Regions from separate parts of the Fannyhessea sp. C0108B2 genome, predicted to be linked through region 2. Evidence: predicted binding sites of a transcription regulator. Region 2 holds the regulator's gene; the other holds the start of a gene.

Region 1 (4,442 bases), on a different contig from region 2:
CAGGCCCCGATACGCCTACGTGGATAACGCAGTCGGCTTCACCGCCACCGTGTACGGCTCCCGCCATAAAGGGTGAGTCTTCAACCATGTTTGAAAAAACCACCAACTTTGTGGCGCCCAAGCATTGGTTGTCACGCGTGAGCTCGGCGCAGCGCTTAACAGTTTGTGCCATAAGCCAAACGGCATCCATATTGATTCCTGCGCGCAAGGTTGCTACGTTTACCGAGGAACAGACATGTTTTGTAGCTGCAAGTGCGTCTGGGATACTTGTAATAAGGCGCATGTCTGCTTCGCCAATACCTTTATGAACAAGCGCGGAGAATCCTCCGATAAAATCAACGCCTAACGTTTCGGCAGCTCTATCGAGGCACTGCGCAAGAGGAGTAAGATCTTTGTCCTTGCACGCAGCAGCTACGTAGGCAAGTGGTGTAACCGAGATTCGTTTATTTGCAATAGGGATGCCGTATTCACGCTCAAGATCACGCGCAACATCTACTAAGTTTTCTGCTTTAGAAACAATGCAATCGTATATTTTGGTGCACATGCGCGAGATGTTTTCATCAGCACAGGCATGCAGCGAAATACCCATGGTTATGGTGCGCAAGTCAAGATTTTGCTGGTGAACCATTGTTTGAGTTTCATATACTTCTTGAGGTGTGATTGCCATGGCGTATATTTCCCTCCCTAATATAAGCGTACTGTGTTTAAGTCGTACTATGTTTGTGTCTTACTATAACTCATGCGCGCTCGTTTGTGCACGGTGCCCGTATGTTACGTGCGATTAGATAAGTCCTAGTTGCTTGCATGCAAAATAAATGCCATCATCATCAATATCACGCGTGATGAATTCGCTTTTATCTTTAATGCTATCTTGGGCATTCCCCATAGCCACGCTATGAGCGCATACGTCAAAAATACCCATGTCATTGCCTCCGTCACCAAAGCAGATAACTTGATCGGCACTCAAATTAAAATGCTCAAGCATAATGCGTGCGCCTTTGGATTTTCCGCCTTCGCAAGGCATAACGTCGATAAATTTATCATCCCAACGCGCATATTTTAAGTCGTGCGTTTTGTCAAACATAAGATGCTCTTCGCCTGGGTAAAGATAGGCATTCAGCTGAAAGACATCGTGTGTAAGTGCGCGTGAAATATCGCGAACTTCGTAATGCTGATTGACAAACTGCTCCACATCTATAACGCGCTGACTGCGGTCGCTTACGTAATAGCAATCAAGTTCTTGAAATTGGCAAGAATATAAACCCTGTTTAACTTGAGCAACAACAATCTCTATATCGTGCTTGCTAATAGGGCATGAATATAAAACCTTGTCTTGTGCGATGCAATATTGTCCGTTAATGGTAATAGCAGCCTCAAACGGGGTGGTGTCTATAATATCAAGCATGTACGTTGGTCTACCCGTTGCCAAAATCGGCATAATGCCGCGTCGTTTAAGTTCTTTAACAGCATGAATTGCAGAAGCAGGCTCGCTATTGGTTACGTGACTTAACAGTGTTCCGTCTACATCAAAAAAAGCAGCTTTAATACCCGAAAGTTTTTTCCAAGTTCCCACAGATTCTCCTTTATCGTAGGTTACCTACGATGTACTTCTACGTCGTGCTTTTTATAGTTTTATAAGCTCGCGTATAGTGTGTAATAGATTGACATGTACTTTTAATCATACAGAACATCTGTGACGTGTGGTAGATATGCACATATCGTCAGAGTTTGTACATAAGAATGATGTTTGCAATTTTCGGTGGCCGGCACAATTGTGACCATCTTGAATATGGTCACTTTGAATGTGACCGTTTTGAATATGATGACCCTGAATATGGTTACTCTGTAAATTTTTCGCGTTCGGTTCGCTCGACTGAGCAAATTATAAGCACTGAACAGCGGCTTCCATATAAGCCCTTTTTGTCAATACCTAAAATAAAGAAAAATTCACAAGATATTGGGGAAATTCGCTTGCATTAACACTACAGGTTGTGGCAAGATAGAACACGCACACAAAGTATCTCTTATGAGACTGTGCAAAATTTGATGTACATAAACTTTTATTTTTTTTGCGTTGAGGAGCAACCATGAAGATTATTAAGCGCAATGGTTCTGAAGTGGAGTTTAACCTTCACAAAATCATAAACGCTATTTCTGCAGCCAATAAAGAAGTCACCGAAGACGAGCGTCTAACCGAGCGCGAGATCACCTTTGCTTCTCTTAACGTAGAAGATCTGTGTAAAAATGCTGGTCATACGGTTACGGTTGAAGAAATCCAGGATATGGTTGAAGACCAAATTATGGCGCTTAACCATTTTAGTGTTGCACGTAAATACATCATTTATCGTTATGTACAAGCGCAGAAGCGCCACCGCAACACAACAGATGACACCATCTTGTCACTTATTGAATCAAACAACGAAGAAGTTAAGCAAGAAAACTCCAACAAGAATCCTTCCGTTGTTTCGGTTCAGCGCGATTATATGGCAGGAGAAGTTTCAAAAGACCTGGCAATGCGTGAGCTGTTGCCGCAAGATGTTGTTCAAGCGCATAAAGATGGACTCATTCATTTTCATGATGCTGATTATTATGCCCAGCACATGCATAACTGTGATCTGGTTAATCTCGATGACATGCTGCAAAACGGTACAGTTATTTCGGGAACTATGATCGAAAAACCACATAGCTTTTCTACTGCCTGCAACATTGCAACGCAGATCATAGCTCAAGTTGCATCGTCACAATATGGCGGTCAGTCTATTTCCCTTGCTCATTTAGCACCTTTTATTGAGGTATCTCGTAAAAAAATACGTGGTCAGGTTTTAGCCGAGCTTGAGCTTATTGGAGCTCAACCCAATGAAGATAAAGTTAACGATTTGGTTGAAAAGCGCCTGCGTGAAGAGGTTTCGCGTGGTGTGCAAACTATTCAGTATCAAGTTGTTACGCTTATGACCACCAATGGTCAAGCGCCCTTTATTACCGTATTTATGTATCTTAACGAGGCGCGCAACGAGCAAGAAAAGAAAGATCTGGCGCTGTGTATTGAAGAAATGCTCAAGCAACGTTATCAAGGTGTAAAGAACGAGGCAGGCGTATGGATTACTCCTGCATTCCCTAAGCTGATTTATGTGCTTGAAGACGACAACATTCATGAAGATGATCCATATTTCTATCTTACAAAATTAGCTGCAAAGTGCTCTGCACGTCGTTTGGTTCCCGATTACATTTCCGAGAAAAAGATGCGCGAGTATAAGCTCTCTACAGGTGAAAAAGTAGGACATGGAGATGTGTTTACCTGCATGGGATGCCGCTCATTTTTAACGCCCGATCGTTCCAAAGGTGGATACAACAACATTGCCAATGCTCAAAACTATGTTGAGGGTAAGCCAAAGTATTATGGCCGCTTTAATCAAGGAGTTGTAACCATCAACCTTCCTGACGTTGCGCTTTCTTCGGGTGGCAATATGGATAAGTTCTGGAAGATATTTGATGAGCGTTTGGAGCTTTGCCATCGTGCGCTTCGTTGCCGTCACGATCGCCTCTGTGGAACGCTTTCGGATGCAGCGCCTATTTTGTGGCAATATGGAGCGCTTGCTCGTCTTAAAAAGGGCGAAGTTATAGATAAGCTGCTCTACGATGGATATTCTACTATTTCGCTGGGATATGCTGGTTTGTATGAGTGCGTTAAATATATGACCGGGCATAGTCACACCGATAAAGAGGCAACTCCATTTGCACTTGCGGTTATGCAGCGCATGGATGATAAGTGCGACGAATGGAAACAAGCAGAAAATATCGACTACTCGCTGTATGGCACGCCACTTGAGTCCACTACATACAAGTTTGCAAAAGCACTTCAGAAGCGATTTGGTATTATTAAGGGCATTACCGATCATGGATATGTTACTAATTCGTACCATGTGAACGTTCGTGAGAAAATTGATGCGTTTACTAAGCTTAAATTTGAAAGCGAATTTCAACGTTTGTCACCAGGAGGAGCAATCTCTTATGTTGAGGTTCCTAACTTGCAAGACAATTTGGAAGCTGTTATTCGCGTAATCCAGTATATTTACGAAAATATTATGTATGCCGAACTTAATACCAAAAGCGACTATTGCCAAAATTGTGGTTACGATGGGGAAATCCAAATCAAAGAAGATGACGGAAAACTCATTTGGGAATGTCCCAACTGCAAGAATAGGGATCAGACTAAAATGAATGTTGCGCGTCGTACCTGTGGATATATTGGAACGCAGTTCTGGAATCAAGGTCGTACCCAAGAGATAAAAGATCGCGTGTTACACTTATAAACACAAGATGTATCCCTCCTAAGACGCATGAGTGTTGTTGGGAGGGATATTTATATATGTTGGAGTGGGGAGGGGTAGACACCCTTCACGCTTTGTCTTAAAGCGTTTTGTCAGTTGAACGTGTCTTTGGGT
Region 2 (4,442 bases):
AGACGCAACCTGCTACAACTACACCCGATAATGCCGTGTGTAAGCTTCCTGTAGCTGCGGTAGCAACAATTATTGGGCTGATGAATGCAAACGAACTACCCAAATAACTAGGGATTTTATTACGAGTAACCAAAAGATACACAATGGTACCAATACCTGAACACATGATAGCCAAGTTTGGATCAAGACCGGTAAGCACTGGAACCAAAACGGTAGCTCCAAACATACTCATCATATGCTGTATTCCTAAAGGAATAGCTCGTGCAACGGATACATGGTCATCAACGCCGATGATTTTTGCATTGTCCGCTCTACCCATAACACTCCTTTCTTCAGATATATGCGCATGCTCTACCTTTGAGAACACGCGCATAATATCATACAATCTTAAGATTTACCGATCATGCATTCGGTAAAAATTAAAGCGATATTTTAAAGCAGGAAGAAATAGACGATAAACATAAATCCTGCAACCCACATAAGAGGTTTAATCTTCTTAACATTGCCGGTAATAAGGGCAACAATGATGTAGGAAATAAAACCAAATCCGATACCATCAGAAATTGAGAAGGTTAAAGGAATACCGATAATGGTTGCAAATGCAGGGAAGCTTTCTGACAGATCACTCCAGTTAATTTCAACAGTGTCGCTGATCATAAGGTAGCCAACCAAAACCAAGGCACCACAGGTAGAAGCAGCACTTACTACCGAAATGATGGGCGCAAAGAGTGCCGCTAAAATGAAAAGAACTCCTGTTACAACCGCAGAGAGACCAGTGCGTCCACCATCGGCTGCACCAGATGCAGATTCAACAAATGTAGTAATTGAGGATGCGCCAAAAAGGCCACCAAGTGCTGCAGCTGCAGAGTCAACAGTTAAGATCTCGCTGATATTTTCTACGGTACCGTCTTCGTTAAGGAAGTCTCCGGCTTTGGCAACAGCGGTTGCTGTACCCATGGTATCAAAGAAGTCGGACATAAGAAGGGAAAATGCACATACAAGGCAAACAGGATTGATAAGCGCTTTAACAATTCCCATAGTCCCCTCTTCGTCAACCATAAAAGGAGCACCAAAGGTAGAGAAATCAAGCGGAGCAACAAAGCCCGTAGGAAGTGAAGTAACGCCTAAAGGAATACCTGCAATGACCGCAAGAGCAATACCAATTAACAAAGCACCCTTAACTTTGAGGGCATAGCATGCAAGCGTTACTGCAACAGAAATAACACCAACGATGAAAACAGGATCGGTAATTTTGTTAAGCGTAACAAAGGTAGCAGGGCTCGGAACAATAACGCCACCGTTTTTAAGACCAATGAATGCAATGAAGATTCCAAGACCCACAGAGATTGCATGGCGCAATGAAACAGGGATTGCGTCCATGATAGCTTCGCGCAGACCACAGAACACTAACAGAAGGATGACAATACCTTCGATGAATACGATTGCCATAGAAGTATGCCAATCGTTGTTAGTGATAAGAGGCAAGGTAAACGCAACAATAGCGTCAAGACCTAAGCCTGTTGCAAGTGCAACAGGACGATTTGAAATGAGTCCCATAAGAATGGTTACAATACCTGAACCAATGCAGGTTGCTGTAATAGCAGCGTTTAAAGGAATACCAGCATGTACCAAAATTGCAGGGTTAACAGCAATAATATATGCCATCGCTAAAAACGTAGTAAGACCGGCTCTACATTCCTGTGAAACAGAAGATCCTCTCTCACTTGCCTTAAAAAATGTTTCCATCTCCATCCTTTCTGAATTCCTATAGAAACATAAAAAAACCGATAGTGAAAAACACTACCGGTTAATTACCACTGGAACCAAAACCGTTATCGCCACGGTCGGTAGAAGAAAGCTCAGCTGTCTCAACAAGCTCTACAACGGGAACTTTTTGAATAACAAGCTGGGCAATTCGATCCCCTTTTGAGATATGAATATCGTTATGAGGATCTAAATTGACGACGCTCACAAACAATTCTCCGCGATAGTGAGCATCAATAAGGCCTGGTGTATTAGGCATAGAAAGACCACATTTATATGCTAAACCACTTCGTGGCTGTACAAAACCAGCATAACCATCTGGAATTGCAATAGCTAAACCAGTGGGAACCAAGAAGCGTTGAAAAGGTTTTAAAACAAGGTCAATATAGGAACACAAATCAAGACCTGCATCACCTGAATATGCATACCGAGGAAGAATTACATCTTCGTGTAGGCGTTTTATAGGAAGTTGAATGGTGTCAGATGAAGGGTTATTCATTTGATAAACTCCTTAACTCTTCGCTGAATTCTTCGACATCTTTAAAATCTCTGTATACCGAGGCAAAACGTACGTAAGCAACTTTATCTATATCAATAAGTTTTTGAAGAACGCGCATACCAATTTCTTGTGACGTGATTTCTGTTTTTCCGTTATCACGTAGCTCAGTTTCTATAGAATCAATGAGCTGATTGATGCGATTAAGATCAATGGAACGTTTAATAGTTGCCGCTACAAGACCACGACGCAACTTTTCATGACTAAAAGGTTCCTTGGTGCCATCTTTCTTAATAACAAGAATGGGCATTTCCTCACGTCGTTCATAGGTTGTAAAACGCGTTTGGCAACCTATACATTCGCGACGACGACGAATTGCATCGTTTCCTTCAGAGGAACGGGAGTCTACAACTTTAGATACATCACATCCACATTTTGGGCAGTGCATACAACTCCTAACGATTAAAACTCCGATATCAATGTAACATAATAACGGTTTATCACCTACAGAGGTAATCATTTTGACTCTAAGCGTAAACAATCTCGAAACAATTCATGAAACTGTATGTTCTTGTGTATGGTTTTAGACATTATTGCATGTACAGATAATAATATGGATGAGTCAATGAATATTTTAGTTGGAAAATTGCATTGGTATATATATGAGTTGACCTTCGCGTAGACGAAAACCTTCTAAATTATTGTATGAAATGATCCAGGATTCAATTGCCGAGCGCTCAATGCACTTGAGGTTAGACTCATTAACTAGTGAGTCGATTCCTTCTCCTTTTTGGACAATTGTAGCCGAAGGAATACTTGCTTTGAGAAGCGTGGAATCATGGGCTAATCGATAGTTGGTGCTTAAAGCGCTGATAAGAAAACTTGTGATAAATACAAAAGAAAACAGAATTGTTAAGCTCCAAGATAATTGCTGTGCCTTAATACGTTTGAGGTCGTGAAAGTTTTTCTCTGTTAAATCGGTTGTGTGCATGCTCATCTTTTGTCCTTTCTTTTTTTCTTAACTTATATATACACGAGGCCACGGACATTAATTAAAATCGCAGGTAGTAAAGTCATTACGTAAAATGATTTATAGGATATAGACGAGGAAAAGTTTGTGATCAGTATGGTAAAAATAATTTTATAAAAATTAAGAACATATGTTTGTAATTTAAAAATGTTCATGCTATACTAAATTAACTACAAAAAGAGGAGCGTGTTCTATGAGAAAACTTGGAAAACGACAAGAGCAAATTTATTCCTATCTGTGTTCCTATGTTTCAGAGCATGGTTATCCACCTTCAGTGCGAGAAATCGGAGAAGCGGTTGGATTAGCCTCTCCCTCTACCGTGCACATGCATTTGCACGCCCTGCAGGATCTTGGTTACATTCGTAGAGATCCTAAAAAACCACGTGCACTTGTGCTTCCCAAGCTTGTACAAGACGAAGGTGAACAACATCGTGTTGAAAAGGACAATGTTGAGCTTAATGTAACTATTCTTCCTGTTGTTGGTCGTGTAGCTGCCGGTGTACCTATTCTTGCAGAACAAAATATCGAAGATCATCTTGCGGTTCCTACTTCTATAAGCTCAGATTCAAGTTCGTTTATCCTTAAAGTTCAAGGCGAGTCTATGATTAACGCTGGTATTTTTGACGGAGATTATGTTGTGGTAAAAGAACAGCATGATGCACGTAACGGCGAAATTGTCATTGCGATGATTGATAATGAATGCACGGTAAAGCGTTTCTTTAAAGAAAGTAGCTATATTCGCCTACAACCAGAAAACGATACAATGAAGCCTATTATTGCTAAACATCCAACAATTATTGGTAAGGTAACAGGCTTGTTCAGAGCGGTTGTTTCATAAAGGCACGCGTGTGCATGGGTCTCAACGCATAGAAGCTTTTGATGTAATACGAGGTTTTTCACTTGTATCTATGATTGCTTTTCATGCGTGTTATGACTTGGTATCGCTGTATGGTGTATCACTTACCTGGTTTATTTTTCCCTATATTGATCTATGGCGCAACAGTATTGCATGGGTATTTATTTTTCTTGCAGGTATGATGTGCTCATACTCAGTGCATAAGATTAAACGCTGTGTTGTTTATCTTGTATGTGCTTTCTTAATTTATGTAGTTACAACTTTAGTGGCTGTGGATATTCCTATCAATTTCGGCA

The links. The regulator NrdR, encoded in region 2, represses ribonucleotide reductase genes. The targets are predictions, from matches to a motif close to AAACACNATATATNGTGTTT.
Region 1: nrdD (anaerobic ribonucleoside-triphosphate reductase) is a predicted target of NrdR. The motif match lies at 1,978-1,997, and genes of this name have one in related genera.

What each region holds. Positions count from the first base shown of each region.
Region 1 is NZ_JBWPJQ010000003.1:66,452-70,893, forward strand. It holds gene AC1DBT_RS02300 (DUF711 family protein) at 1-667, opposite strand, end outside; gene AC1DBT_RS02305 (Cof-type HAD-IIB family hydrolase) at 782-1,573, opposite strand; gene nrdD (anaerobic ribonucleoside-triphosphate reductase) at 2,088-4,310, shown strand.
Region 2 is NZ_JBWPJQ010000001.1:63,617-68,058, reverse strand. It holds gene AC1DBT_RS00320 (uracil-xanthine permease family protein) at 1-319, opposite strand, end outside; gene AC1DBT_RS00315 (NCS2 family permease) at 433-1,746, opposite strand; gene dut (dUTP diphosphatase) at 1,808-2,263, opposite strand; gene nrdR (transcriptional regulator NrdR) at 2,256-2,708, opposite strand; gene AC1DBT_RS00300 (hypothetical protein) at 2,895-3,257, opposite strand; gene lexA (transcriptional repressor LexA) at 3,484-4,128, shown strand; gene AC1DBT_RS00290 (heparan-alpha-glucosaminide N-acetyltransferase domain-containing protein) at 4,139-4,442, shown strand, end outside.